One region of the Streptomyces sp. NPDC029674 genome, then DNA from elsewhere that is predicted to be linked to it. Evidence: riboswitches for the same ligand, from Rfam matches in the RefSeq annotation. Region 1 holds a riboswitch; each other region holds the start of a gene.
What was found. A riboswitch is a leader RNA that binds a small molecule or an ion and turns the genes downstream of it on or off. The one in region 1 is predicted to bind cyclic di-AMP.

Region 1 (7,118 bases):
GACGGCGTGGGCGGCCCTGCGGGCGAGCGTGCCCGACGACACGCGGGTCTTCGTCGCGGGCGCCGGAGCGAACCTGAGCGACCTCCCGGAGCAGCTCCGGGGCCGGGAGGCCACACGCACCCACGTGGTGTGGCTGGACGACCTCGACGGCCACCTCGCGGAGCCCGGCACGCCCGGCGTCCTCTCCCGGCTCATCCATGACCGCGTCCTGGTCCTGGCGACGATGCGGGACGAGGCGTACGACCGGCACCGCTTCGGAAATCATCCGGCCGCCCGCGTCCTGAGCGTCGCCCAGACCGTCGAGGTCCCCACCGAGTGGAGCGAGGCGGAGCTGGCGCGGCTCGCGACGGTCGACGACCCGCGCTTCGCCGACGCCCTCCGGTGGCGCGGGGACCTGGGCGTCACGGAGTTCCTGGCCCTCGGCCCGGACCTGTGGGAGGAGTGGCGCAGGGCGCGGCGCTCGGGAACCCGGCTGCTCGGCCACCTGTTGGTGCGCGCGACGATCGACCTGGCCCGGAACTCGACAGCCGGAGCGCTGCCGCTGGAGGCGCTGAAGGGCGTGGCGGACGAGTACGAGGAGCGGGAGGAGGTGAAGGGGGAGACGTACGAGGACGCGTTGGCGTGGGCGTGCGCGCCCCGGTCGGGGGTGGCCGGACTGCTCGTACCGGGGGAGCGCGAGGACACCTGGAAGGCATGCGGCCCGCTGGTCGCGGAAGCCATGCGCGCGCCGGACTTCCCGGTGGTCGACCGCTACGGCTGGTGGGCCATGGTCCGGAGCGTGTGGAAGCACAGCCCGGCGGCGCACGGCCCGCTGCTCGCGGCGGCAAGGGCCGCCCTGCGGCCGCAGGGGGAGGCGGGTGACGTCGACGTGATGCGGGTGCTCGCGGAGTTCGCCGGTGCCGCCGGTGACCTGGCGGACGCCAAGTACTGGTACCGCCGGGTGGTGGAGCGCGAGCCCGACTCGGCGATGTCCGTCGGCATGGAGCTGTCGGCGCTCGGTGAGTACGCGGAAGCCGTCCGGCATCTGGAGACGGCCGGGGCCGACGGCACCGCCTCGACGGCACATGCGGCCGCCCGCCTGCACCTCACCCGCGCCCAGTACTGGTTCGCGCAGGCGGCCGGTAAGGGCGACGAGCAGGCCGCCGCCACCCTCGCCCACCTGCGCTCCGCCCCGGCCGCACGGCCGGATACCGTCAAGGAGTGACCGAAAAGACCGACCCGTCCGCCACCGGGAGCGCCCGGGAGACCCCGCCGGAGGCCCAGGGGCCCGAGCTCTTCACCTGGGAGTTCGCCACCGACCCCTACCCCGCGTACGCCTGGCTGCGCGACAACGAGCCCGTGAGCAGGCAGCGGCTGCCCAGTGGGGTGGAGGCCTGGCTGGTCACCCGGTACGCGGACGCCCGGCAGGCCCTCGCCGACCAGCGGCTCAGCAAGAATCCGGCCCACCACGCCGAGCCCGCCCACGCCAAGGGCAAGACCGGTATCCCGGGCGAGCGCAAGGCCGAGCTGATGACGCATCTGCTCAACATCGACCCGCCGGACCACACCCGGCTGCGCCGGCTCGTCGCGAAGGCGTTCACGCCCCGCCGCGTGGCCGAGTTCGCGCCGCGCGTGCAGGAGCTGACGGACCGGCTCATCGACCGGTTCGCCGAGCAGGGCACCGCCGACCTCATCCACGAGTTCGCCTTCCCCCTCCCCATCTACGCCATCTGCGACCTCCTCGGCGTCCCCCGCGAGGACCAGGACGACTTCCGCGACTGGGCGGGCATGATGATCCGGCACGGGGGCGGCCCGCGCGGCGGTGTCGCGCGGTCGGTGAAGAAGATGCGCGGCTACCTCGCCGAGCTGATCCACCGCAAGCGCCTCGAACCGGGCGACGACCTCATCTCCGGTCTCATCAAGGCCTCCGACCACGGCGAGCACCTCACCGAGAACGAGGCCGCCGCGATGGCCTTCATCCTCCTGTTCGCCGGGTTCGAGACCACCGTCAACCTCATCGGGAACGGGGTGTACGCCCTGCTCACCCACCCCGAGCAGCGCGAGCGGCTGCAGCGGGCCCTGGACGAGGGCGACACCGGTCTCCTGGAGACCGGCATCGAGGAGCTGCTGCGCTACGACGGGCCCGTGGAGCTCGCCACCTGGCGGTTCGCGACCGAGCCGCTCAGCATCGGCGGACAGGACATCGCGGCGGGCGACCCCGTCCTCGTCGTGCTCGCCGCCGCCGACCGCGACCCCGCCCGGTTCGACGAACCCGACACCCTCGATCTCTCCCGCCGGGACAACCAGCACCTCGGCTACGGGCACGGAATCCACTACTGTCTCGGCGCCCCGCTCGCCCGCCTGGAGGGCCGCACCGCCCTCGCGACCCTGCTGCGGCGCCTTCCCGACCTGCAACTGGCGGCGGACCCCGCCGATTTGCGGTGGCGTGGTGGGCTGATCATGCGAGGACTGCGGACACTGCCCGTGGAGTTCACGGCGGAGTTCACAACCGCACAGAAAACGGGTCCGGCCGTACACCCTGCTGACGGCCCATCAGGACTGTGATGTTCACGTGATCTCCGCTGCATCGACTTGTGACAAGCGTTCGACTGCGGCTACGTTCACGACGACTTGAGCGCCCCAGGCGCCCAAGTCGTCGCTGCAGTCTCCTGAAAGGCACCCGCATGCTCTCCGGCAATGGTCGTCACCGACGCCCCCGCCAGGCCCCGGCCCTCATCGTCGCGGCAGGAGTCACCGGATCAGCCATCGCCATCCCGCTGCTCGGCGCCACCAGCGCGAGCGCCGCCGAGACCACCACGTGGGAGAAGCTCGCCGAGTGCGAGAGCGGCGGCGCGTGGAGCGCCAACCCCGGCAACGGCTACTACGGAGGGCTCCAGCTCTCCCAGGAGACGTGGGAGGCGTACGGCGGCCTCGACTACGCGACCAGCGCCGACCAGGCCAGCCGCTCCCAGCAGATCGCCGTCGCCGAGAAGATCCTCGACGACCAGGGCACCGCCGCCTGGCCGAGCTGCGCCCCGATCGCCGGTCTCTCCAAGGACGGTGCCGCGGCCGACGTCGACCCGGGCGGTCCCATCGCGCCGACGCCCTCCGAGTCGCCCGACACGACCGACACGAAGGACTCGGCCGATCCCAAGGGTTCCGAGGACGACAAGGACGCCAAGGACGCCAAGAAGCCCGAGGGGGCGGACAAGGCGGCCGGTGACTCCGGCGACCCGTCAGAGGGCCCGCGCAAGCCCTCCGGTGACGATTCGCGAGACAAGAATCACGACGAGTCCGGCGAAAAGGACGACAAGGGCGGCGAGAGCGGCAAGGACAGCGGCAAGGGCGACGCCGAAAACGCCGAGAACGCCGAGAACGCCGAGAACGCCGACGGCAAGGGCGAGTCCCGCAAGTCCGGTGACAAGGACTCCACTTCGCCCACGCCCGAGAAGTCGACCGAACCGGCCGACGACGCCGCGGACTCCGACGGCTCCTCCGCCGGCCGCCACCGGGGCGACCGCGCGGACGAGAGCGACAGCGCCGGCGACCGTCCCGGACGGCACGCCTCGCGCGGCGGCGACCGCACCGAGAAGCTCGCCGACGGGACGTACACGGTCCGCTCCGGCGACAACCTCTCGGTCATCGCGGACGACTTGGGCGTCGACGGCGGATGGCACGAGCTCTACAGCGAGAACAAGAAGACCGTCGGAGCCGACCCGGACCTCATTCTCCCCGGTCAGAGCCTCGATCTGGGCGAAAAGTAACGGAAATTGACGATGCGTCTGCGGGGGACTTGACACCTGTTGTCCGGATTGGCGCGAGTGAGAGATGGGTCTCAGAAGCCCTGATCGTCTTTGAAATTCCGTGGGGAGCGTGGCTACGGTCGTGACCGCTCGCCACTGGTGAGCCCCGCCGGTCGGTACGCCGAATCCTGCCAACGGCCGGACGGGAACAGTCGTCGCTCAAGAGCGCCGTGGGCAGGAGCGGGGGACCCAAGGTAAGTGCCGGAAACGGCTAGGGGTGAAGTCGCACTCGAGAAGTGCGGCCGGGCAACCACATCGGCCCGAACCCGACAGCTCACCTCGCAGGCGTCGGTGTAGGGGATCAACTCATGCTGCTTTCCGGCAAGGGCAAGCACCGTCGCCCGTCCAAGGCCACCCGTGTCGCCACGCTCGTCGGCGTGACCGGCGCGGCCGTCGCCGCCCCGCTGATGGCGGCCGGCTCGGCCTCCGCAGCCACCACGTCCGAGTGGGACGCCGTCGCCCAGTGCGAGTCCGGTGGCAACTGGTCCATCAACACCGGCAACGGTTACTACGGTGGCGTGCAGTTCTCCGCCTCCACCTGGGCCGCGTACGGCGGTACGAAGTACGCGCCGACCGCCGACAAGGCCTCCAAGGCCCAGCAGATCGAGATCGCCGAGAAGGTCCTCGCGGGCCAGGGCAAGGGCGCCTGGCCGTCCTGCGGCGTCGGCCTCTCGGGCGCCTCGCCCAGCAGCGGCGGCGGCTCGCAGCAGCAGGCCCCGCAGCAGCAGAGCAAGCCGCAGCCGCAGCAGACGCAGCAGCAGGCCGCTCCGCAGCAGCAGGCGCCGAAGCAGGCCGCTCCCAAGCCGCAGCCCGCGCCGCAGACCGAGTCCAAGAAGACCGTCGAGACCCCGACCGGCAAGACGGTCAAGAAGGGCGACGGCGAGTACAAGGTCAAGACGGGCGACACCCTGTCGAAGATCGCCGAGTCGCACGACGTCAAGGGCGGCTGGCAGAAGGTCTACAAGCTCAACGGCGACATCATCGACAACGCCGACTTCATCTACCCCGGCCAGCAGCTGCACCTCAGCTGACGGACCCGGTCGCGGCCGTGCCTCGGCGGACGCACGGCCGTCCCACCCCGTCCCCACGGGCTCCCCGCCCCGGTGCGTGTATCCCCCGTACGCACCGGGGCGGGGCCATGTCCGCCCCCGGTGACTGTCCCCATGTTCGCTACTAGCGAGTAGAGAACGTGGTCTTACGCCCGGATTCCACGCCATTTGGGCCTTGTGTCGTCCCAGGGGACGGGCGGTCGGCTGGCCGAAGCCTCCGGGCCGGTTAGGCTCAGGAGACGCAGGGCCGAAGCGGCCCGGCGTAATCGTGTTTACGCGTCACACTCCCAGAAGGAGATGCTCGTGCCGTCCATCGACGTCGTCGTAGCCCGGGAAATCCTGGACTCCCGAGGCAACCCCACGGTCGAGGTCGAGGTCGGCCTCGACGACGGCAGCACCGGTCGTGCCGCCGTTCCGTCCGGTGCCTCCACCGGTGCTTTCGAGGCCATCGAACTCCGTGACGGTGACCCCAACCGTTACCAGGGCAAGGGTGTCGAGAAGGCCGTCCTCGCCGTCATCGAGCAGATCGGCCCGGAGCTCGTCGGCTACGACGCCACCGAGCAGCGCCTGATCGACCAGGCCATGTTCGACCTGGACGCCACCGACAACAAGGGCTCGCTCGGCGCCAACGCCATCCTCGGCGTCTCGCTCGCCGTCGCGCACGCCGCCTCCGAGGCCAGCGACCTGCCGCTGTTCCGCTACCTCGGCGGCCCCAACGCGCACCTGCTGCCCGTCCCGATGATGAACATCCTGAACGGCGGGTCGCACGCCGACTCGAACGTCGACATCCAGGAGTTCATGATCGCCCCGATCGGCGCGGAGTCCTTCTCCGAGGCCCTGCGCTGGGGCACCGAGGTCTACCACACGCTGAAGAAGGTCCTGAAGAGCAAGGGCCTGGCCACCGGCCTCGGCGACGAGGGCGGCTTCGCCCCGAACCTCGACTCCAACCGCGCCGCCCTGGACCTCATCCTCGAGGCCATCAAGGAGGCCGGCTACGTCCCCGGCGAGCAGATCGCGCTCGCCCTCGACGTCGCCGCGTCCGAGTTCTACAAGGACGGCAGCTACGAGTTCGAGGGCAAGTCCCGCTCGGCCGCCGAGATGACCGAGTACTACGAGGAGCTCGTCGCCTCGTACCCGCTCGTCTCCATCGAGGACCCGCTGTTCGAGGACGACTGGGCCGGCTGGAACGCCATCACCGAGAAGCTCGGCGACAAGGTGCAGCTCGTCGGCGACGACCTGTTCGTCACCAACCCGGAGCGCCTGGCCCGCGGCATCGAGGAGAACTCGGCCAACGCCCTGCTCGTCAAGGTCAACCAGATCGGTTCGCTGACCGAGACCCTGGACGCCGTCGAGATGGCCCAGCGCAACGGCTTCAAGTGCATGATGTCGCACCGCTCCGGCGAGACCGAGGACGTCACCATCGCCGACCTCGCCGTCGCCACCAACTGCGGCCAGATCAAGACCGGCGCCCCGGCCCGCTCCGAGCGCGTCGCCAAGTACAACCAGCTCCTGCGCATCGAGGAGATCCTCGACGACGCGGCCGTCTACGCGGGCCGCAGCGCCTTCCCGCGCTTCCGCTCCGCGGAGTAGTCGGCGCCGCGAGGCCCCGTCCTCGTGGCCACGTGGTTACCTACGTCCCCGCACCCGGTCCCGTACCGTGTGCGGGGACGTACGCACGTTTACGCTGCTCTGGGGAGGCGGAACCATGGCCAAGGCCGGGACCAAGGACCGGTTCTCCACCGCGACCCGCCTGCGGCTGCTCGGCGAGCAGACCGCCGAGCGGGTCTACCGCTCCCAGACCAAGCGCCAGGCCCGCCGCTCCCGGCTCACCGGCCGCGCCGCCCTCCTCGCGCTCGTGCTCTGCTCGCTCGTCGTCGCGCTCGCGTACCCGATGCGGCAGTACGTCTCGCAGCGCGCCGAGATCGACGACCTGCGCCGGCAGCAGGCCGAGCACCGCGCGGACGTCGAGAAGCTGCGCGACGAGAAGGCCCGCTGGCAGGACGACGCGTACGCGGAGCAGCGCATCCGGGACCGCCTGCACTATGTGATGCCGGGCGAGACCGGGTTCACGGTGATCGACCCGGCGGCGGCCAAGAGCCGCCGCACGGACCAGGGGGCGGCCACGCGCCCCTGGTACTCGAACGTCTGGGACGGCGTCGACCAGGCCGACCGTCCCGAAGACTGACCCACTGACACGAAAGACAGGCATGGAAACGCCCCCGCCGAGCACCCCGCGCACCGAGCCCACCGACGCCGACGTCGAGGCATTCAAGCAGCAGCTCGGCCG
Region 2 (7,118 bases), on a different contig from region 1:
CGTCACGGGTTGGTGAGGGATTGTGCGCAACTGGCGGAAGAGGGCGGACAGTGACCGACTACGACCGTGCGGCTCGCGGGCCGACGGCTGCTTCGCGCGCGGCTGTGACCGATGGCTCGTTTCCGACTTGCCGGGTCAGGGGGTGGTGATATGGGGGCACCTGCCACGGCCGCCCGGGGACCCGGCTAGGCTCCGGCCTCATGGACCTACTCATCCATCTCTTCGTCGGCCTGCACATCATCGGCATCGCCTCGCTCCTGGGTGGCTTCCTGACCCAGATGAAGCAGATGGGCCAGGGCACCGCACGGTTCAGCCCCGGGATGCTGCACGGGGCGTTGATCATGCTCGTCACCGGTGTTGTCCTGGTGGGCCTCAACCAGGCGGACGACAACGCGGTCAACAACCTCAAGATCGGCATCAAGATGGCCGTGCTGATCGTGATCCTCGCGCTGGTCTATGTGAAGCGGGACGAGGAGAAGGTCGACAAGGGCATGTTCGGCGCGGTCGGCCTGCTGACCACGGCGAACATCTTCATCGCGGTGCTGTGGACCTGAGTTTTCCGCCTCTACGCGCGTGTGGCCCGCATCCGGGGGGGATGCGGGCCACGCGCGCGTAGAGGTGCGTCGGCCTCAAGAGCGTGCTTCGCCCTTACGCGGGGCGCACCACGCTGTGGATGGGCATGTAGTAGATCGACTCGACGCGGACGTTCGCGCCCGGCTTCGGGGCGTGGATCATCTTGCCGTTGCCGATGTAGATCCCCACGTGGCTGATGTCGTCGTAGAAGAACACCAGGTCACCCGGCTTGGCGTCGGCGGTCTTCACGGTGGTGCCGACCTTCACCTGGTCCCATGTGGTGCGCGGCAGGGAGATCCCCGCGGCCTTCCAGGCGTCCTGGGTGAGTCCGGAGCAGTCGTAGGAGTCGGGGCCGGTGGCGCCCCAGACGTACGGCTTGCCGATCTGGGCCTCCGCGAAGTCGATGACCTTCGCGGCCTTGGTGGCGTAGCTGCCGTCAGTACTTCCCGAGCCGGATCCGGAGCCGGAGCCCGAACCGGAACCCGAGCCCGCGTCGGAACCGGAACCGGAATCAGAGCCGGATCCGGAGCCCTGGCCGGCTTCCCGCTCCTTCTCCCGCTGCGCCGCCTCCTCGGCCCTGCGCTCCCGCTCCGCCTCGGCGGCCTGCTCACGGGCCAGCTTCTCGGCCTTGCGCTTGGCCTCCAGCTTCTTCTTCCGCTCGATCTCCGCCAGCCGCGCCTTCTCCTCGGCTGTCAGCTTCGAAAGCAGCTCACGCGCGTCACCCAGCTTCTTCTGGACGGTCCGCTTGCTCGTCCTGAGGTCGTCCCGCGAGTCGCTCAGCGTCTCGAGGCTCTTCGCGGCCTTCGTGCGCTGCTTGGTCGCCGACGCCTGCTGCGCCTGGTAGTCGTCGACCGCCTTCTTCTGGCGCGTGGTCAGCCGGTCCGCCAGGTGGTTCTGGTCGAAGTAGCCCTGCGGATCGTTGGCGAGCATCATCGTGGCGGTCTCGGAGACGGCGCCGGTGCGGTACTGGGCGGCGGCGAACGAGCCCAGCTCCTTGCGCGCGTCGTTCAGCTCGTCCGTGCGTTTCGCCACGTCGTCGAGGAGGCGGTCGACCTTCTTGCGCTGCTTGTCGGTGCGCTCCTTGGCCGAGTTGTACTTCTGGGTGGCCACGCCGGCCTGCCGGTAGAGCTCGTCGACCTTCTTCTGGACCTCTTCGAGGCTGGGCCTGGCCGGCGCGGAGGGCGCCGCCTGCGCGCTCTGTGCCAGGAGGGCGACGGAGGTGAGGGCCGCCGTCGTGATGCCGATGGCGGGGGCCGTGCGTAGGCCGGCTGTACGGGTCCGCGGCTTGCGGTGCGACGCCAAGGGAGGCGACTCCTTCCGTGGACCGCCTACCGGGTTAGCTGTCGGGTTCGGGCGGGTGTTCCGGAAGGCTGCCCTACGGTCCCGTACTTCGTACGGGACCGATTCACCCCAATGTTCTGGTGGGTCCCCGGCTCCGAACAGGTCGGACTCGGCGGAGGCCGCCCGTTCCCGGCGGGGTTCGCCGGTGGGGGGACGAGTGGCCCGCCGGGCACGCTAGCCAACGCGTGTGGTCCCTGTGAAGGTTGATGTTCGATATGCCCGATACATTTTCGTGACTTTACGAGTTCCCTGACGCGGGCGTGGCGCGGGCGGTCAAAGGCGTAGCGGAGCGTGATCGTCCGTGGGCGGGGCGTAGGAAGACCCGGGCTGACCGGAACCCGCAGCGGGTTGTCAGTGGGGCCGCCTAGACTCGGGAGGCGATGAGCAGCCTCTTTGATGACAGCTTCCTGGCGGACCTGCAGCCTTCCCGGGCCGCGGACGAAGCGCCCCCGCCGCCGCCCGAGGACAGCGCTCCGGAGCCCATTCCGGACGACCTGTTCGACGGGAAGTTCGACGCGCCCATGACCCGGGAGTCGCACTACCGCGACGGCGCCCCGCGCCCGGTCATCGACCCGGCGTCGCTCCTCGACGGGCTGAACGAGAACCAGCGCGCGGCCGTCGTGCACGCCGGCTCCCCGCTGCTCATCGTGGCCGGCGCCGGTTCCGGCAAGACCCGCGTGCTGACCCACCGCATCGCGTACCTCCTCGCCGAGCGCGGCGTGCACCCCGGCCAGATTCTCGCGATCACCTTCACGAACAAGGCCGCGGGCGAGATGAAGGAACGCGTCGAGCAGCTCGTGGGCCCCCGGGCGAACGCGATGTGGGTCTCGACCTTCCACAGCGCCTGCGTCCGCATCCTGCGCCGCGAGTACAAGAAGCTGGGCTTCACCTCCTCCTTCTCGATCTACGACGCCGCGGACTCCAAGCGCCTCATGGCCCTGGTCTGCCGCGACCTGGACCTCGACCCGAAGAAGTTCCCGCCGAAGTCCTTCAGCGCCAAGATCTCGAACCTGAAGAACGAGCTGATCGACGAGGAGGACTTCGCCGGTCAGGCGGCCGACGGTTTCGAGAAGACCCTCGCCCAGGCCTACGCGATGTACCAGTCCCGCCTCCGCGAGGCGAACGCGCTGGACTTCGACGACCTGATCATGACGACGGTCCACCTGCTGCGCGCCTTCCCGGACGTCGCCGAGCACTACAGGCGCCGTTTCCGGCACGTCATGGTCGACGAGTACCAGGACACCAACCACGCCCAGTACGCCCTGGTGCGCGAGCTCGTCGGCCCCTCCGGAGGCGACGAGGACGACCCGGCCGAGCTGTGCGTGGTGGGTGACGCGGACCAGTCCATCTACGCCTTCCGCGGCGCCACCATCCGCAACATCCTCCAGTTCGAGGAGGACTACACCGACGCGACGACGATCCTCCTGGAGCAGAACTACCGCTCCACGCAGACGATCCTGACCGCCGCGAACGCGGTCATCGAGCGGAACGAGAGCCGCCGCCCCAAGAACCTGTGGACCAACCAGGGCGCGGGCGCCCGCATCACCGGATACGTCGCCGACACCGAGCACGACGAGGCCCAGTTCGTCGCCGACGAGATCGACCGCCTCACCGACGCGGGCGAGGCCAAGGCCGGCGACGTCGCGATCTTCTACCGGACGAACGCCCAGTCCCGTGTCTTCGAAGAGATCTTCATCCGCGTCGGCCTGCCCTACAAGGTCGTCGGCGGCGTCCGCTTCTACGAGCGCAAGGAGGTCCGCGATGTGCTGGCCTACCTGCGCGTTCTCGCCAACCCCGAGGACGCGGTCCCGCTCCGCCGCATCCTGAACGTACCGAAGAGGGGCATCGGCGACCGCGCCGAAGCCATGATCGACGCGCTCTCGCAGCGCGAGAAGATCTCCTTCCCGCAGGCCCTGCGCCGCGTCGACGAGGCCTACGGAATGGCGGCCCGCTCCACCAACGCCGTCAAGCGTTTCAACACGCTCATGGAGGAGCTGCGGACCGTCGTCGAGTCCGGCGCGGGCCCGGCCGTCGTCCTGGAGGCCGTGCTCGAGCGGACCGGTTACCTCGCCGAGCTGCAGGCCTCCACCGACCCGCAGGACGAGACGCGCATCGAGAACCTCCAGGAGCTCGCCGCCGTGGCCCTGGAGTTCGAGCAGGACAACAGTGCGGCTGCCGAGGGCGAGGAGGGCGCCGCCCCGGCCGGTACGCTCTCCGACTTCCTGGAGCGCGTCGCCCTGGTCGCAGACTCCGACCAGATCCCCGACGAGGAGGACGACGGCTCCGGAGTCATCACGCTCATGACCCTGCACACCGCCAAGGGCCTCGAATTCCCCGTGGTGTTCCTGACCGGCATGGAGGACGGCGTCTTCCCGCACATGCGCTCCCTCGGGCAGGTCAAGGAGCTGGAGGAGGAGCGCCGCCTCGCGTACGTGGGCATCACGCGCGCGCGTGAACGGCTCTATCTGACCCGGTCCTCCATGCGCAGCGCCTGGGGCCAGCCGTCGTACAACCCGCCGTCGCGCTTCCTCGAAGAGATCCCGGACACCCACCTGGACTGGAAGCGGACCGGCTCGGTCGGCGCCCCCGCGTCGTCCGGCCCCGCCGCGGGAATCGCCTCGTCGCTGTCCTCCTCGCGCTCCCGTTCCGGTGGCGCGCAGGGCTTCGCCACGCGCCGCGCGACGGAGAAGCCGGTGGTGTCGCTCGCCGTCGGCGACCGGGTCACGCACGACCAGTTCGGCCTCGGGACCGTGGTCGGAGTGAAGGGCACGGGTGCGAACGCCGAGGCGACGGTGGACTTCGGAGAGCCCAAGCCGAAGCGTCTGCTGCTGAGGTACGCGCCGGTGGAGAAGCTGTAGAGGTGAGGCCGTAAGGCCGGGTGCGGCGGCCGGGGTTACGTCGGGTCGAGGCCGTGGCTGCGCAGCCACGGCAGCGGGTCGATCGCCGAGCCGCCGGCCGGCCGCACCTCGAAGTGCAGGTGCGGGCCCGTGGAGTTGCCGGAGTTCCCGGAGAAGGCGATGGTCTCGCCCGCCTTCACGGGACCGCTGGAGATCTTGTGCGTGGAGAGGTGGCAGTACCACGTCTCCGTGCCGTCCTTGGCGGTGACGATCGCCATGTTGCCGTAGGCGCTGTTCCACTTCGTCGACACGGTGCCGTCGGTCGCGGCGAAGACTTCCGAGCCGTACGACACCGGGAAGTCGATGCCGGAGTGCGCGGACATCCAGTTGACGCCCGCCTGCCCGTACTGCGCGCTCAGGCCGTGCTGCTTCACCGGCAGGGCGAACTTGGGGCGCAGCCGCTCCTTGCGCGCCGCCTCGGCCGCCGCCTTCTTCTCGGCGGCCGCCTTCTCGGCCTTGAGGTCGATGCGTTCCTGCGTGCGGCTCGCGCGGTCCGCGAAGTCGCCTGCGTCGGCGGAGAGGTTCGCCAGCTGGGTGTCCAGCTTGCTGTTGGCGGCGGAGGGCTGCACGGACGTGACGTCCGGAGCCGAAGCCGTCGTCTCTTTCTTGTCGTCGTCCCCGCCGAAGTTGCCCACGGAGGCGGCGGCCACTCCGGCGACCCCCATCACGCAGGCCGAGGGCACCGCGACGGTGAACAGGGCGGATCGTTTGGCCGGGCTCCTGCGGCGGGTCCTGGAGCGGCCGCCGCCGTCGGCGCCGCCGCTCTTTCCGCGGGAGGAGCGGGACGGCCGGGGGGCGGCGCTCCGGGAATCCGTGGTGGCCGGCTCGGAGTCCGTGGCCCCGTACGCGGCGTCGGCGCTGATCTCGTACTGGTCGAGTTCGGGCTGCTCCGCCTCGTACGACTGGGGCGCGTCGTCCGGCGGGCCCGCGTCGTGCGGCTCGTACGCGCTCGTGTCGAAGGTCTGCGTGTCCCACTCGCCGGTCTGCGGCGCCTGGTTCCAGGCGGCGGTGTCCCACTGGCCCGTGGAGTCGGGGCCCGGCTGCGAGGGGATGTCGACGAGCTGCTGGTAGCCACCGGTCGACCACATCGAGCCGGTGTCGTAGCTGCCGGTGTCGTACGTCTCGGCGTAGTACTGCGCGGCGTACGGATCCTGGACGAGCGTCGTCTGCTGCGGCGGGGCCGTGGTGGCTGTGGTGGTCGCCCACTGGCCGGTGTCGTGCGCGGCGCCCGGCATGTCACCGAAGAGCGGGTCGGTGGCGAAGGTACCGGTGTCGAAACCGCCGGTCGCGAAGCTGCCGGTATCGAAGCTTCCGGTGTCGGGACCGGTCGTGGCGAAGGTGCCGGTGGAGTAGGTGTCGTAGCCGTAGCCGCCGTGCTGGGCGCCCTGTTGGTCGTACGTCGGGTAGTGCGGTTGGTCGGCGCCGGGTGCCGAGGACGGGGGAGTCGAGCTCCCCGACGGGTGACGGTCGTTCACCAACTTCTCTTTCGCCTCGGCAGCAGGGGCGGAGCAGTGCGGCGACTGTACCCGGCGGTATACGGGCGCGACAATCTTCGGCAGGTTTCACGGTTTCAGGAAACGGGCATTCGGCCGTCTTTCGGGGGACTGTGGGCACAGCCTTGGCTCTGCGTTCGAGGTTCGTTCGATAGGGGCCGGTGCGGTCGGCCTGTTTCAGGCGACGGTGAGTCCGCCCGGGGCGCTCTTGGCGTCGGCTCCCGGATTCGCCAGGTCGAGCGCCTGGCGTATGCCGTTCGCGACCGCGGGGTGCACCGGCAGCGCGAGATGACCGATTCCGGTCACGCGGATGTTCTGCGCGAGCAGGTCGGGGTGGTCGACGCAGGCCGTCTCCAGCGGGTCCATGATCTGGTCCAGATCGCTCCAGAAGCTCACGAACTGCGTGCGGCAGTCCGGCGCCGGTTCCTTCAACTCCTCGATCACGTCGGAGCCCGGCCGCATCTGCCGGACGATCGGGTGGGCGTCCGCGAGCGGCACGACGCGGGTGCCGGCGTGCGGAGTGCCGAGCGTGACCAGGGTGCGTACGCGTGCGTCACCGCCGAGCCGCTGTGCGTAGTAGCGGGCGATCAGGCCGCCGAGGCTGTGCCCGACGATGTCGACCCGGGCGTGTCCCGTGCGCTCGCAGATCTCCTCGATGTGGCGGCCGAGCAGCTCGGCGGCGACGCGGATGTCGCAGGTCAGCGGCGAGTAGTTGAGGGTCTCCACGCGGCGGCCGCCGTGCTGGGAGAGCGCGCGGCGCAGCAGTACGAAGACCGAGCGGTTGTCGATGAAGCCGTGCAGGAGCAGAACCGGC
Region 3 (7,118 bases), on a different contig from region 1:
CGAGCGAGCGCCAGTACTGCAGGCACATCTTGACCGCGACCTCGACCGAGACCGAACCCGAGTCGGAGAGGAAGACGTGTTCCAGGCCGTCGGGCGTCATGTCGACGAGGCGCTTGGCGAGCGCGACGGCGGGCTCGTGCGTGAGCCCGCCGAACATCACGTGGCTCATGCGGTCCAGCTGTCCGCGCACCGCGTCGTTGAGGACGGGGTGGTTGTACCCGTGGATCGCCGACCACCAGGACGACATGCCGTCGATCAGCTCGGTGCCGCCGTCCGCGAGCCGCATCCGGACGCCGCTCGCCGACTCGACGACCAGGGGTTCCTGGCGGCCCGGCATCGGCCCGTAGGGGTGCCAGACGTGCTGCCGGTCGAGCGCGAGCAGGTCCGCGGTGGAGAGGTCAGGCATTGGGCGCCAGGTCCGTTCCCGCGCCCCGGCGGCGTACCGCCACCAGGTCCGTACGTGCTTCGTTCGCATCGGCCACGGGTTCCGCCGACGGCTCGGCCGCGGGCTCGGAGCCGCAGGGACCGCAGCTGCCCCCCTCGTGCGAGCCGCAGCCTGCGGCGGCGGCCGCGTCGACCCGGTGCCGCGGCAGCGTCACCTGATCCGTGCCCTCGACCTCGAAGCCGGCGTCCGCGATCATGTCCAGGTCGGCCTGGCCGGCCTGGCCCTCGCTGGTCAGGTAGTCGCCCAGGAAGATGGAGTTGGCGATGTTCAGGGCGAGCGGCTGCATGGAGCGCAGATGCACCTCCCGGCCGCCCGCGATGCGCACCTCGATGTCCGGGCAGACGAAGCGGACCATCGCGAGGATGCGCAGACAGCGCTGCGGCGTGAGGTTCCACTCCTTGGCCAGCGGCGTGCCCTCGAAGGGGATCAGGAAGTTCACCGGCACCGAGTCCGGGTCGAGCTCGCGCAGCGAGAAGACGACGTCGACCAGGTCCTCGTCCTTCTCGCCCATGCCCGCGATCAGCCCCGAGCAGGCGGAGAGGCCCGCCGCGTGCGCCTTCTGCACGGTGTCGACACGGTCGGCGTACGTGTGCGTCTTGGTGATGTCCGCGTACGTCGCCTCGGAGGTGTTGAGGTTGTGGTTGTACGCGTCCGCGCCCGCCCCCCGCAGCCGCTCCGCCTGACCTTCGGAGAGCAGGCCGAGGCAGGCGCACACCTCGACGCCCTCGTTCTGCTCCTTGACCGCCGCGATGGTCTGCGCGACCCGGTCGACGTCACGGTCCGTCGGGCCGCGGCCGCTGGCGACCAGACAGACCCGCTTGGCGCCGCCCGCGACCCCGGCCGCCGCGGCCTGCGAGGCCTCGTCCGGCTTCAGCCAGGTGTACTTCAGGATCTCGGCCTTGGAGCCGAGGCGCTGCGAACAGTACGAGCAGTCCTCGGGGCACAAGCCCGACTTGAGGTTGACCAGATAGTTGAGTTTCACCCGTCGCCCGAACCACTGCCGCCGCACCTTCCCGGCGGCGGCCACTACGTCCAGGAGTTCGTCGTCGGAGGTGGCCAGGACGGCCAGCGCCTCTTCGCGGGTCGGCAGCTCGCGCCGAAGCCCCTTGTCCACCAGCGTGTTCAGCAGGTCCATGGCGCTGATCCTTACGCACCGCAGCCTGCCGGGCCAAGGAGAGTTCGCACAACAGAAACGGTTTGAGGTGTGGGTATTGCCACACCCTGGCCAGGTGGCACGGCGACTAAGGTCTGTGCAATGTCTACAAACAGGCACCCCGTGACGGGCGCGTTCGGCTGGCTCGACGAGCAGGCGCGGCTGCGCGCGGACGCCGGACTCGTCCGCACCCTGCGCCCGCGCCCCGCCGACGCGGGCGGCCTCCTGGATCTGGCGGGAAACGACTACCTGGGCCTGACCCGGCACCCGGAGGTGACCGAGGGCGCGGCCGCCGCGGCCCGGCGCTGGGGCGGCGGCGCGACCGGGTCCCGGCTCGTCACCGGCTCCACGGAACTGCACGCGGAGCTCGAGCGTGAGCTCGCGGATTTCTGCGGCTTCGAGGCGGCCCTCGTCTTCTCCTCCGGCTACGCGGCGAACCTCGCCGCCGTCACCGCGCTCGCCCCGCACGGTTCGCTGATCGTCTCCGACGCGGGCAACCACGCGTCCCTGATCGACGGGTGCCGGCTCGCGCGCGGGACGACGCAGGTGGTGCCGCACGCCGACCCGGAAGCGGTACGCAAGGTGCTTGACGCCCACGAAGGCCCTGCCGTCATGGTCTCCGACTCGGTGTTCTCGGTCGACGGCGACATGGCACCGCTCACCGAACTGGCCGCCGCCTGCCGGGAGTTCGGCGCCGGACTGATCGTCGACGACGCCCATGGACTCGGTGTGCTCGGCGACGGCGGCCGGGGCGCCCCGTACGCGGCGGGGCTCGCGGGCACGGCCGACACCGTGGTCACCCTGACCCTCTCGAAGTCCCTCGGCAGCCAGGGCGGCGCCGTACTGGGCCCGGCCGAGGTCATCGAGCACCTGGTGAACGCGGCCCGCACCTTCATCTTCGACACCGGCCTCGCGCCCGCCGCGGCAGGCGCCGCACTCGCGGCCCTGCGCCTGCTGCGCCGCGAGCCGGGCCGGGCCGCACGGGCCCGCGAGGTCGCGACCGAGCTGCACCGCCGTCTCACGGCCGAGGGGCTTTCGGCGGTACGGCCCGACGCCGCCGTCGTCTCCGTACGCGCACCGTCACCGGAACAGGCCGTGCAGTGGGCCGCCGACTGCCGGGCGGAGGGTCTCGCCGTGGGCTGCTTCCGGCCGCCGTCGGTGCCCGACGGCATCTCACGGCTGCGGCTGACCGCCCGCGCCGATCTCACCGACGCGCAGATCGCCGGTGCGGTACGGGTGATCAGCCGCAACGCACCCCGGTGAAGCGTGCCGGACCCGCGACGGGCCGGGACTGCCTACCGGAGGCAGTTGACGAACGACTCCCAGGGGCCGGGGGAGAAGAGCAGGGCGGGCCCTGCGGTGTTCTTGGAATCACGCACGGCGCGCAGGCCGGCCGACGGACCCGAGTCGAGTGTGGCTGTCTCGACACAGTTGTTCATTCCGTTGCTGTAGCTGCTGCGCTGCCACCGCGCACCTTGAATTCTCGTGCTGGAAGGTACGTACCGAGGCATTGCGGTCATTGTGCCTCCTTACGCGCCGTCGCATAGCCCGGCGATGAAATCCGTTGAGTCCTCGGGTGAGAGCGCTTGTACCTGAAGGGAGTTGAAGGCCTCCGTGTACGCCTGGAGGTCTTCTTTCCGTTCGAGGTAGAGGCTACTCGTCAAATGGTCGAGAACAACCACATCCAGATCAGCAATGTCCGGAAATGAAAAAATAACGAAAGGACCGATCAGACCCACATGCTCGCCCGCGGTGAACGGCAACACCTGCAGTCGGACGTGAGGCATGTGGGACACCTCCCTTAACCGCACCAACTGCCCCGCGAACACCCGCGGACCGCCCACCGGGCGCCGCAGCACCGCCTCGTCCATCACCACGCTCAGCCGCAACGGCGGATCCGCGCGCAACACGTCCTGCCGGGCGAGCCGGACCTCCACCAGCGCGTCGACCTGATCCTCCGGCAGCCCGCCGAGCGCGGCCCGGGTCACCGCCCGCGCGTACTCGGAGGTCTGCAACAGGCCGGGAACCACCGTGGTCTCCAGGGTGCGCACCCAGCTCGCCTGCGACTCCAGGCTGATGAAATCGCGGTAGGTGGCGGGCAGCAGATCGCGATAGGCCTTCCACCAGTGATGACGCCCCGCGCCCGGATCGTCGGACCCGGCGAACGCGATGAGCAGCTCGCTGCGCTGCGGATCCTTGACCTGATACGCCTCCATCAGCAGCCGCACGTCGGCGGCCTTCACACCGCTGCGGCCCGTCTCGATCCGGCTCACCTTGGACTGGTGCCAGCCGACCTTGGCCGCCGCCTCGCTGCTCGTGAGTCCCGCGTGAGCGCGCAGGGCGCGCAGGGCGGCGCCGAGCTGACGACGGCGCACCGCGGGGCCGTACTGCATGCCCGTCTCCTTCCGGACGGAGCCGTCGGATCTCCCGGCGGCAGGGCGGGGCAGTAGGCGAGATTAGAGGAAGTACCGCTCTCCCGCCCAAATACGGTCTGCCGTAGCAGAGTTCACCGCTTCGAGCGACAGATATATGCACATCTCGGTGGATCGCCACCCGTGACCGGCCAAGGAGTGGCAGGCTGGCGCGAAGCACCAGTCCGGGACTGTCCTCGAGTCATCCGCCGCGAGTCGGAGACCGGTCCCGGCGGGAAAGGGACATGTCGCCATGGCAGACCACCAGGAAGCCTCCGTCACCCTGCCGAGCGATCCTGTCTCGGTCCCCGCCGCCCGGAAATACGTATCGCGTGTGCTCACGGAATGGGGCCTGCCCGGTGACGCGGAGGTGGCCGACACGATCAGGCTCATTGTCTCCGAACTCGCCACCAACGCCGTACAGCACACTCTGGGCCAGTCGCCCACCTTCACCGTGGATCTCGAACTCGACCGTGACGAGCAGCTGCGCATCGGTGTCACCGACAGCCACCCGCGCTACCCCAAGCGGCTCCCCGCCGCCGTCCAGCAGGACAACGGCCGCGGCATGGTCATCATCCGCTGGCTGGCGGCCGAGTGCGGAGGCAGGCTCTCGGTCAGCCCCACCGACGAGGGCGGCAAGACCGTGTGGATCGCGCTGCCCTGGCAGGTCCCCGTCCAACGCGGCCCCCGTGAAGCCGCCGACTGACGGGCTGGGCCGCGCCCCGCTACGGGCGGTTCCAGCGGCACGGGGCGCGTCACCGGCACCGCTCCCGGCGCAGCGGCCGTGGCGCTCCTCCTCGCACCCCCGCAGGGCCGATGTGCGCCTCCTCCTGGGGCGCCGCCTCGACGCGCGCCACAGGACGCCGTACGAGCCGCGGCAGGACGCCCCACAGCCCGACACACACCAGCAGCGTCCCCACGGCCGCGCAGACCCCTTCGGTCCGCCCCGCCGTCACGTCGACGACCAGCAGCACGGAACCGGTGAGCGTCATCACCAGCACGCCCAGGCCGAGCGCGGCGAGCCGGGACGAGACCCGCACGATGAGCGGTTTGGCCCGCTGCTGGAACAGCGAGCGGTGCAGCGCCGCCGGAGCGGTGAACAGCGCCGCGGCGAGCACCGCGAGCAGCAGCGTCGTGACGTAGGTGCCGCGCTGCACGGCGTCGAGCGAGGGGAACCGCGGGCTGAAGGCGAGGGTGAGCAGGAAGGCGAAGAGGATCTGCACGCCGGTCTGCGTCACCCTCAGTTCCTGGAGCAGCTCCGCGAAGTTCCGGTCCGCGCGCTCCAGCGGCGCCTCCTTGCGGGCGGTGCAGGAAAAGTCGTCGGACATCCCGCACGGGTATCCCCGCCGGCGCGCTCCAAGCACCGGCACCTGACGGTGCGAGGCGCGCGCCGGCGGACCACCGCTCGGTCAGCGCACCCTGCCGTACCAGACGCTGTTGGACCAGATCTTCTCCAGGCGCACCACGGTCCCCCTCTTGGGGGCGTGCCAGATGCGGTTGTTACCCGCGTAGATCCCGACGTGGTAGACGTTCCGACCGGAGTGGAAGAACACCAGATCGCCGCGGGTCCGCTGGGACCTGGAGATGTGCTTGGTCTTGTTGTACTGCGCGGCGGCCGTGCGAGGCAGCTTCTTGCCCGTCTTCTTGAACGAGTAGAGCGTCAGCCCCGAGCAGTCGAACCGGTTGGGTCCCGCTGCCCCGTAGCCGTACGGGGAGCCCTTCTTGGACGCCGCGATCTTGAGCGCCTTCGTCCCGTGGGTCGCTGCCTCGGCCTCCGACGTGAGCCCGGGGGCCACGACGGTGCCGCCTACGACGGCGAGCGTGAGGACCGATGCGGCACCGGTCCTGCTCAGCAGCGACGGAACATGATTCAGCGCGGTCATGCGCAACCCTTCGTCAGCCGCCTGTGAAGGATGACCTGTCGGGTTCGGGCAGGCGAAGATGCCCGGCCGCGTCATGCTCTGCGGCTTAACCCCAAGGGCGTCGTCCCGACTTCTCGGACGGGCCCGTCGTACCTGGGTCCTCCACTCCTGCCGTTGCACCGATGTCGACCGGTCATCCGGGTGGCGGCAGGACTCGGCGTCCGCCCGGACCGCCCCGCCGCTGTGGCGGGGGCTTGTCGTCGGAAGGGATCTTGACCCGAAAAGGGCCCGAAAACCGAGCCGAAACGGTGTTTTGTGAGGCTACTCACGACTGACCTGTTCAGGTGGACACTGCCGAATTCGACCTGCGGCCGCACTCTCTGACGACCGCTCGACCAGCAGCGGAATACATAATTCCGCCCCTGCTGTACTCACTCGTCGCAACTTCGGACCGTGCGGATAACGACGTGCGCGTACGCCGTCCGGGGTAGCCCGACTGGTCCGTTTCGAAATGGACCCAGACGTTCCGGCGCCGGGAGCGAGGCGGCCGACGGGGTCTCAGCAGCCCTGCGCGGGTGGCACGGTGAGCCGCCGGGCCCGCCGCTCGCCGTCGAGAACGCGCAACGCCCGGGCCAGCGTGGGTGCGTGCACCTCACTCTCGCCCCGTTGGTGCATGAGGGCGAGCGCGTCCCGCAGGGCGGTCGCCCGGCCGACCAGCGCCTGGGCGGCGCGCAGTCCGCCGTAGGTGTGCTCGGCGCGGGCGGGGTTGATGCGGCCGAGCAGGTCGACGACTTCGAGATAGCGGTCGATCAACTCCGCCTCGGCGTGCGTCAGGGCGGGCAGAGGCGGCAGTTCGGGCGGCGGCATCGGTGCGTCACCTCGGATCGCGGGCGGCGAGCGAGCTCTTGCGGCTCGGGACGATCCGGTCCACGAACCCGTACTCCAGGGCGGCCCGGGCGTCGAAGATCTTGTCCCGCTCGATGTCCGCGCCGACCCGCTCCGGACTCTGTCCCGTGTGCCGCACGAGCATCTCCTCCAACAGCCGCCGTGTGCTCAGGAGTTCAGCGGCCTGGATCGCCAGATCCGTGGCCTGGCCCCGGACCGGTTCGGGGAGGGCGGGCTGGTGGATCAGGACGCGCGCGCCGGGCAGCGCGAACCGCTTGCCCGGCGTGCCGGCGGCGAGCAGGACGGCGGCTTCCGACGCGGCCTGGCCCAGGCAGATCGTCTCCACGTCGCAGCTGACGAAC
Region 4 (7,118 bases), on a different contig from region 1:
GCGCCGACCGCATCGCCGAGCAGCTCTGCGACTCCGGTGTGAAGGCCGACGCGCTGCACGGCGGCATGACGCAGGGCGCTCGTACGCGCGTCCTGGAGGACTTCAAGAAGGGCTACGTCAACGCCCTCGTCGCCACCGACGTCGCCGCCCGCGGCATCCACGTCGACGGCATCGACCTGGTCCTGAACGTGGACCCGGCCGGCGACCACAAGGACTACCTGCACCGCTCGGGCCGTACGGCCCGAGCCGGCCGCTCCGGCACGGTCGTCTCGCTCTCGCTGCCGCACCAGCGCCGCCAGATCTTCCGCCTGATGGAGGACGCGGGCGTCGACGCCACGCGCCACATCATCAACGGCGGCGGCACCTTCGACCCGGAGGTCGCCGAGATCACCGGCGCCCGCTCGATGACCGAGGTGCAGGCCGACTCCGCGGGCAACGCCGCGGTCCAGGCCGAGCGCGAGGTCAAGGAGCTCACCAAGGAGCTGGAGCGCGCCACCCGTCGCGCCGCCGAGCTGCGCGAGGAGGCCGACCGCCTCACCGCGCGTGCCGCCCGTGAGCGCGGTGACGACCCGGAGACCGCGGTCGCCGAGGCCGCCGCTGCCGCCGAGGCGGTCGTCGAGGCCGCCGCGTCGGTCCCGGAGCAGCCCGTCGCCGAGCGCCCGGCCCGCGAGGAGCGCTCCTCCTCGTACGAGAACCGCCGTCCGCAGCGTGACGAGCGCGGCAACTACGAGCGTCGCAACGACCGCGGCGACCGTGGCGGCTTCAACCGCGACGACCGCGGCGGCGACCGTGGCGGCCGTTCCTTCGAGCGCCGTGACGACAACCGTGGCGGTGGCTTCAGCCGCGACCGTCGTGACGACAACCGTGGCGGCGGCTTCCGTCGCGACGACCGTCCGTCCGGTGGCTTCAACCGTGACCGTCGTGACGACAACCGCGGTGGCGGCTTCCGCCGTGACGACCGTCCCTCCGGCGGTGACCGTGGCGGCTTCCGCCGTGACGACAACCGTGGTGGCGGCTTCAACCGCGACCGCCGCGACGACCGTCCGTCGGGCGGCGGCCGTTCCTTCGAGCGCCGTGACGACAACCGTGGCGGTGGCTTCAACCGCGACCGTCGTGACGACCGTCCGTCGGGCGGCGACCGTGGCGGCTTCCGCCGTGACGACCGCCCGGCCGGCGGCCACCGCGGCAGCGACCGCCCGTTCAACCGCGACCGTCGCGACGACCGTCCCTCCGGCGGCTCCGGCGGCTTCCGCTCCGGCGGCCACGACCGTCCGTCGTACAACCGCCGCGACGACCGCTCCGGCTCCGGCACGGGCTCGTTCGGCCGCCGTGACGACAAGCCGCGCTGGAAGCGCAACGGCTGATCCTCAGCCAGGATCTGTAGCCAGGTCTGCCTGACCGAAGGGCCCGCACGACGTACGCGTCGCGCGGGCCCTTCGGCGTGTCCGGACCACCCCCTCATAAATGGCGTACCGATGTCAGTACTCGCTGTTACCTTCGGGCACGTTGGGAATGGTGGTCCGGTGGGGAGCCGGGCCGATTGGGAGGGGACCCCGTGGTTCGTCATGCCTTCGTGCGCTGCGCAGTCGCTGCCGCACTCGCCTCGTCAGCCGTCGTCGCCACACCGTGGGCGGCCGGGGCGGCGGAGAACCGTCCGCCGGAGCAACCGGCGCGGGCGGATCTGAGAACCGGTGACAAGGAGTGCGCCGCCGACGCCGAGAGACCCTATGTCCGTACCCGGCCGCAGCTGAGGGCGGTGCTCCGTGATCCGGACGCGCAGCCGGTCTCCGCGGAGTTCGAGGTGTCCTGGACGGGCAAGGACGGGGAGCGGCAGGTGCGCTCCGCGCGGACGACGTCCAAGGGGAGTGGCTCGTCGTTCAGCTGGACCGTTCCCGAAGATCTGCCGGCGCTCACCGAGGTGAGCTGGCGGGTGCGGGCCTTCGACGGTTCGGCGTGGGGGCCGTGGAGCGCGGAGGCGGCCTCTGGCGGCTGCGAGTTCGTGTACGACAACGAGGTGCCCGCGAAGCCTTCGGTGGCGTCGCCGCAGTATCCGGACGATGACGTGTGGCACGACGGGGTCGGCGTGCGCGGCACCTTCACGGTCGACTCGGACTCCGACGACACCGTGGCCTACGTCTACAGCTTCATCGGGGAGACGCCGAAGACCGTCGAGCCCGGACGGCCGGGCGGGCCTGCCGCATTCAGCTGGCTGCCGGAGCGGGAGGGCCCGATGACGGTCAGCGTCCAGGCGCAGGACCGTGCCGGGAACAGGAGCGCACCGACGAGCTACCAGTTCCGCGTGAAGAAGGGCAGCGCACCGGCCGCCCACTGGAAGCTCGCCGACCCGGCGGGGGCTTCCGAAGGCGCCGCCGAATCGGGCGGCAAGCCCGCGAAGGCGGGCTCCGGTGTCACTTTCGGCGCCGAAGGGCCGGCTCGTACGGGGGTGGGGTCGGCGGCGCGGCTGGACGGTTCGGCCGACGCGTATCTGTCGCCGGGCGCCCCGGCCGTGGACACCGGAGGGGCCTTCGCGGTGAGCGCCTGGGTGCGGCCCGACGAGGTGGGCCGGAGCATGGCCGCGGTGAGCCAGGACGGTGACGGGGCGGCGGCCTACCGGCTGGGGACCGACGGTGACGGGACGTGGTCCTTCGCGCTGGGCGGGCCGGAGGGCGCTGTCGTACGGGCGAAGGGCGGCACTCCGGAGAGCGGGGAGTGGGCACAGCTGACGGGTGTGTACGACCCGGCGGTGAAGACGGCCCGGCTGTACGTGAACGGCCGCCTCGTCGACAAGGCGGAGAACGTTCCGGTACCCCGGGGGACCGGTGGCGCGCAGATCGGCCGGGTCCTGGACGCGTCCGGGCAGGGCGGGAACTGGGCCGGCCGGATCGCCGACGTACGTGCCTGGAACCGGGTCGTCGTCCCGGCGGAAGCGGCGAAGCTCGCGGAGCGCGCGGCCGTGCGTGCGGGGCACTGGCGGCTCGACCGGGCGCCCGGGGGAGTGAGCCCCGAGGAGGACGGCGGGCAGCCGTTGAAGCTGGGCGGCGACGCGAAGATCCGTCGTGACGACCAGACGTGCGATCCGCTGGACCCGGCGTGCGGTCCGGGGGACCCCGTGATGGTGGGCGAGGGGGAACTGCTCCTCGACGGCGACGGTGACTTCGCCGCGACCGGCGCTCCGGTCGTGGACACCGGCGACAGCTTCTCGCTGGCCGCACACGTGCGGCTCGACCCGGCCGCAGCGGACCGGACGATGACAGTTCTTTCCCTGCCGGGCGAGAACAGCGACCTCGCCACGCTGCGGTACACGCCGGAGCGGCAGATATGGGAGCTGTCCCTGGCTCACGAGGACCGGGCGGGAGCGGAGACGACGACGCTCAAGGCGGACAACGACTGGGCATCGACGGGTGACCGGCACCACCTGACGGTGGTGTACGACGACGGGGCCGACGAGGTGCTGCTGTACGTCGACGGCACGGTGCAGGCTCGTGCGCCGTTCCACCACGCGTGGAAGGCCACCGGCGGGCTGCGGGTCGGCCAGGGCGAGTACCTGCACGGGGCCGTGGACGACGTGCACGCCTACACGGGCGTGCTCAGTGAGCAGGAGGTGGTGGGGCTGAGCGGGGCGATCTGACGCTCGGCAGGTGGGCTCCCGCGGAAGCGTCCGCGGGAGGCTTCCACAGGTCGCGGAACCTCTCATTCCGCAACAGCACCGGTCCTCGACGGCAATACCCGATCGGATGGCGGGCCCCGTCCCGCTATGCTCGGGGGTGCACCGACGAGGACCGTTAGCTCAATTGGCAGAGCAGTGGACTTTTAATCCATTGGTTGTGGGTTCGAGTCCCACACGGTCTACCCGCTGCGCGGCGCCCGCACCCACCTCGGTGGATGCGGGCGCCGCGTCGTTCCGGGCGGGTGCCCGGTGGCCGCGAGGGAAGTGGTTCGACGCACCCCTCCGGATGGCGTACTGTTGGGTTCACCGACGCGGGGTGGAGCAGCTCGGTAGCTCGCTGGGCTCATAACCCAGAGGTCGCAGGTTCAAATCCTGTCCCCGCTACTGAAGACCCAGGGCCCGGAACCAGAACATGGTTCCGGGCCCTGGGTGTTTTCCGTGGCCCCAGAGGGCGTACGCGTCCGTAACCCGCTCGGCCCACACGGGTCGCACCCTTCCCCCGCTGCGGGAACCCTGAGTGGAGCGCGGTCATGGGCGCGGAGTCGGCGGGAGACAAGCGGTGGGGCAGCGAGGAGGACCCGGCGGCAGGGAGGCCAGGGCGGCCAGGGGGGCCACCGGGACCGAGCGTGCCTTCGTCCGGATACTGCCGCTGCTGCTCCTCATGGTCGGTGTCGGGTACGACGCCGCGACTCCGGCCGAGTTCACCGCGGCCCCGCTCTTCACGGCCGCCCCGCTGATCGCCGCCCCCTTCTACTCGCTGCTCAACACCGTCCTGACCGGCGCCGCGGCCACGGGCGCCGTCCTCTTCCTGCACTACGGCAACCGCGTCAGCAGCCATGTCGAGGCCGTCACCGAAGTGGTCACCGTGGCGACCGTCGCCGCCCTCGCGATCGTGATCAACCGTGTCGTGCGCCGCGGCAACGACCGGCTCGCCATCGCCCGTTCCATCTCCGAGGCCACTCAGCGCGCCGTGCTGCCCGCGCCGGACCCGCGCATCGGCGGGCTCGACATCGCGGCACGGTACGAGGCCGCGCAGGCCGACGCGTTCATCGGGGGCGATCTGTACGCCGTGCAGGACACCCCGCACGGCGTACGGCTCATCGTGGGCGACGTACGCGGGAAGGGCATGGGCGCAGTCGCGGCGGTCGCCGTCGTCATCGGTGCCTTCCGGGAGGCCGCCGAGCAGGAGGCCACCCTGGAGGCGGTGGCGCAGCGCCTGGAGCGGGCGCTCGCCCGCGAGGGCACCCGGCGCGACGGTCTCGACGCGTTCGAGGGGTTCACCACCGCCGTCCTCGCCGAGATCCGGCACGGCGAGGGTTCCGTACGCCTCATCAACCGCGGGCACCCGCCGCCACTGCTGCTGCGCGGCGACGGGCGGCTGTGCGTCATGTCGGCGAGCGAGCCGGCGCTGCCGCTCGGCATGGGCGACCTCGGGGTCTGGCCGGACCGGGCGGACGAGTCGGAGTTCCCGCCCGGCGCGACGCTGCTCTTCTACACGGACGGCCTGTCGGAGGCGCGCGACGCGGCGGGGGAGTTCTACGATCCGGCGACGCGGCTCGGCGGGCGGATCTTCCCCGGCAGGGGCGGCCCGCACGCGCTGCTCGCCGCCCTCGCGGGGGAGGTGCGGCGGCACACCGGAGGCGCGATGACGGACGACATGGCGCTGCTCGCGGTGCGGCGGCCCACCGCCGGCGAGGTGGGGGTCACCGGTGGTGACTGAAGTACACCGCTCCGCATAACAACTGACGCTCTGTCAAGAAAATGTGAAGCTCCGGTGTTTGGAGGGGCGGGGTCAACTCGCCCCGTTCCGCACCCTCGTGTCCCGGTACGTACAGCCGATGAGCGTTAACGATCAACCGGAACGGCTTGGAATACGGACCCCCTGTCTATTAACGTTCGATAACGCAGCGCGGTCGTCCCAGCCGTCACTCGAGGCGGCTCCGCGCGCACGCGCCTAATCCCGCAAGGGAGCCGGGGAACCACCAACTTGGGGTGAATCGGGCAGCTGTGCCTACGCGCCGGCTGTTCGTAGGAGACCTTCCTGCTCCGAACCCGTCAGCTAACCCGGTAGGCGAGAAGGAAGGAAAGGAGCGCGCCCCAGTGGCGTCCAACCGGCCTGCCCCCCAAGCCGTGTACGTGCCGAATGACGACGACTTCGGTTCGTACGACGAGGGCTCCACCGAGACCTTCGAGGAGTGGAACCCCACCGAGGAGTCCATCCGTCCCGTCCGCGGCAGGCACCGCGTGCACAAGAAGAGCGGCGGCGGCCTCGCCCGCAGCTCCACCGTGCTCGGCGTGGGCGTCATCGCCGCCGTCGGCGCGGGCGGCATCGCCACCGCGCAGGACGGCAAGCCGCCGGTCTCCATATCCATGCCCGACCTGCCGGGCGTCGGCGCCGTCGCGGACTCGCTGCCCGAGGCCGAGTCCCTGCCGGGCGTCGGCTCCCTGATGGCCGACGACGCGCCGGAGACGACCACGGTCGCGGCCGCCGCACCGCTCACCGCCGCCGGTGTCAGCACCGCCGACGCCGAGCAGGGCACCACCGACGCGGGCGAGGCGCTGCGCGCCCGCATCATGCAGCAGGCCGAGAACCAGCAGGACCAGGCGGACACCGCCGTGCGGACCGCGGCCGAGGAGGCCGCCGTCAAGAAGGCCGCCGAAGAGGCCGCCGAGCAGCAGAAAGCGGCCGAGAAGGCCGCGGACGCCAAGGCCGCCGCCAAGAAGAAGAAGGAGGAGGAGGCCCGGAAGGCGAAGGCCGAGGCCGAGCGCCGGGCCGAGCTCGCCAAGAGCTACGCCATCCCCACCTCCTCGTACACCCTCACGTCGCACTTCGGTGACGCCGGTTCCATGTGGTCCTCCGGGCATCACACGGGTCTGGACTTCGCCGCTCCCACGGGTACCCCCCTCAAGGCCGTGCACACCGGCACCGTCAAGGAGGCCGGCTGGGCGGGCGCGTACGGCTACCGCACCGTGCTCGAACTCGAGGACGGCACGGAGGTCTGGTACTGCCACCAGTCGTCGCTCAACGTCAGCGCGGGCCAGAAGGTCAGCACGGGCGACGTCATCGGCCGCGTCGGCGCGACGGGCAACGTCACGGGCCCCCACCTCCACCTGGAGGTCCACACGCCCGGCGGTTCCGGGATCGACCCGCTCGGCTGGCTGCAGAGCAAGGGTCTGAACCCCTGACATGGCCCCGGGACACAGCCGTACTCCCCCGAATACTCCGGCGGTCCTGGCGACAACCCCCCGACGCCAGGGCTGCCGGTTGCCGTTTCGGTGAGCCATACACGGAATTCCGTCTCCGGCGGCCGCGTTGAGGAACGTATGACTTCTCTTCGCCTGCTTGGCTCTTCCGACCTCGAGGTCTTCCCGCTCTCCCTCGGCGGCAACGTCTTCGGCTGGACCGCGGACCGGACGGCGTCCTTCGACGTCCTCGACGCCTACACCGCGG

Region 2: it holds a riboswitch for cyclic di-AMP, as region 1 does, so the genes downstream of both, ACI2L3_RS16435 (NlpC/P60 family protein) here and ACI2L3_RS09955 (transglycosylase family protein) in region 1, are expected to answer to the same signal.
Region 3: it holds a riboswitch for cyclic di-AMP, as region 1 does, so the genes downstream of both, ACI2L3_RS28100 (C40 family peptidase) here and ACI2L3_RS09955 (transglycosylase family protein) in region 1, are expected to answer to the same signal.
Region 4: it holds a riboswitch for cyclic di-AMP, as region 1 does, so the genes downstream of both, ACI2L3_RS27950 (M23 family metallopeptidase) here and ACI2L3_RS09955 (transglycosylase family protein) in region 1, are expected to answer to the same signal.

What each region holds. Positions count from the first base shown of each region.
Region 1 is NZ_JBJDPY010000003.1:559,183-566,300, forward strand. Features, by position in the region: gene ACI2L3_RS09940 (sel1 repeat family protein) at 1-1,204, shown strand, start outside; gene ACI2L3_RS09945 (cytochrome P450) at 1,201-2,544, shown strand; gene ACI2L3_RS09950 (transglycosylase family protein) at 2,664-3,743, shown strand; cyclic di-AMP (ydaO/yuaA leader) riboswitch at 3,939-4,086, shown strand; gene ACI2L3_RS09955 (transglycosylase family protein) at 4,091-4,813, shown strand; gene eno (phosphopyruvate hydratase) at 5,135-6,421, shown strand; gene ACI2L3_RS09965 (septum formation initiator family protein) at 6,537-7,016, shown strand; gene ACI2L3_RS09970 (DUF501 domain-containing protein) at 7,039-7,118, shown strand, end outside.
Region 2 is NZ_JBJDPY010000006.1:177,638-184,755, reverse strand. Features, by position in the region: gene ACI2L3_RS16440 (hypothetical protein) at 201-554, shown strand; gene ACI2L3_RS16435 (NlpC/P60 family protein) at 649-1,875, opposite strand; cyclic di-AMP (ydaO/yuaA leader) riboswitch at 1,883-2,039, opposite strand; gene pcrA (DNA helicase PcrA) at 2,295-4,772, shown strand; gene ACI2L3_RS16425 (M23 family metallopeptidase) at 4,808-6,286, opposite strand; gene ACI2L3_RS16420 (lipase family alpha/beta hydrolase) at 6,482-7,118, opposite strand, start outside.
Region 3 is NZ_JBJDPY010000013.1:9,789-16,906, forward strand. Features, by position in the region: gene ACI2L3_RS28065 (adenosylmethionine--8-amino-7-oxononanoate transaminase) at 1-406, opposite strand, end outside; gene bioB (biotin synthase BioB) at 399-1,580, opposite strand; gene ACI2L3_RS28075 (8-amino-7-oxononanoate synthase) at 1,701-2,861, shown strand; gene ACI2L3_RS28080 (DUF397 domain-containing protein) at 2,894-3,118, opposite strand; gene ACI2L3_RS28085 (helix-turn-helix domain-containing protein) at 3,128-3,991, opposite strand; gene ACI2L3_RS28090 (ATP-binding protein) at 4,263-4,715, shown strand; gene ACI2L3_RS28095 (DUF6328 family protein) at 4,765-5,337, opposite strand; gene ACI2L3_RS28100 (C40 family peptidase) at 5,419-5,892, opposite strand; cyclic di-AMP (ydaO/yuaA leader) riboswitch at 5,896-6,072, opposite strand; gene ACI2L3_RS28105 (hypothetical protein) at 6,430-6,738, opposite strand; gene ACI2L3_RS28110 (ATP-dependent Clp protease proteolytic subunit) at 6,746-7,118, opposite strand, start outside.
Region 4 is NZ_JBJDPY010000012.1:276,085-283,202, forward strand. Features, by position in the region: gene ACI2L3_RS27925 (DEAD/DEAH box helicase) at 1-1,364, shown strand, start outside; gene ACI2L3_RS27930 (LamG-like jellyroll fold domain-containing protein) at 1,556-3,628, shown strand; tRNA gene ACI2L3_RS27935 (tRNA-Lys) at 3,777-3,849, shown strand; tRNA gene ACI2L3_RS27940 (tRNA-Met) at 3,978-4,051, shown strand; gene ACI2L3_RS27945 (PP2C family protein-serine/threonine phosphatase) at 4,227-5,387, shown strand; cyclic di-AMP (ydaO/yuaA leader) riboswitch at 5,609-5,756, shown strand; gene ACI2L3_RS27950 (M23 family metallopeptidase) at 5,768-6,853, shown strand; gene ACI2L3_RS27955 (aldo/keto reductase) at 6,992-7,118, shown strand, end outside.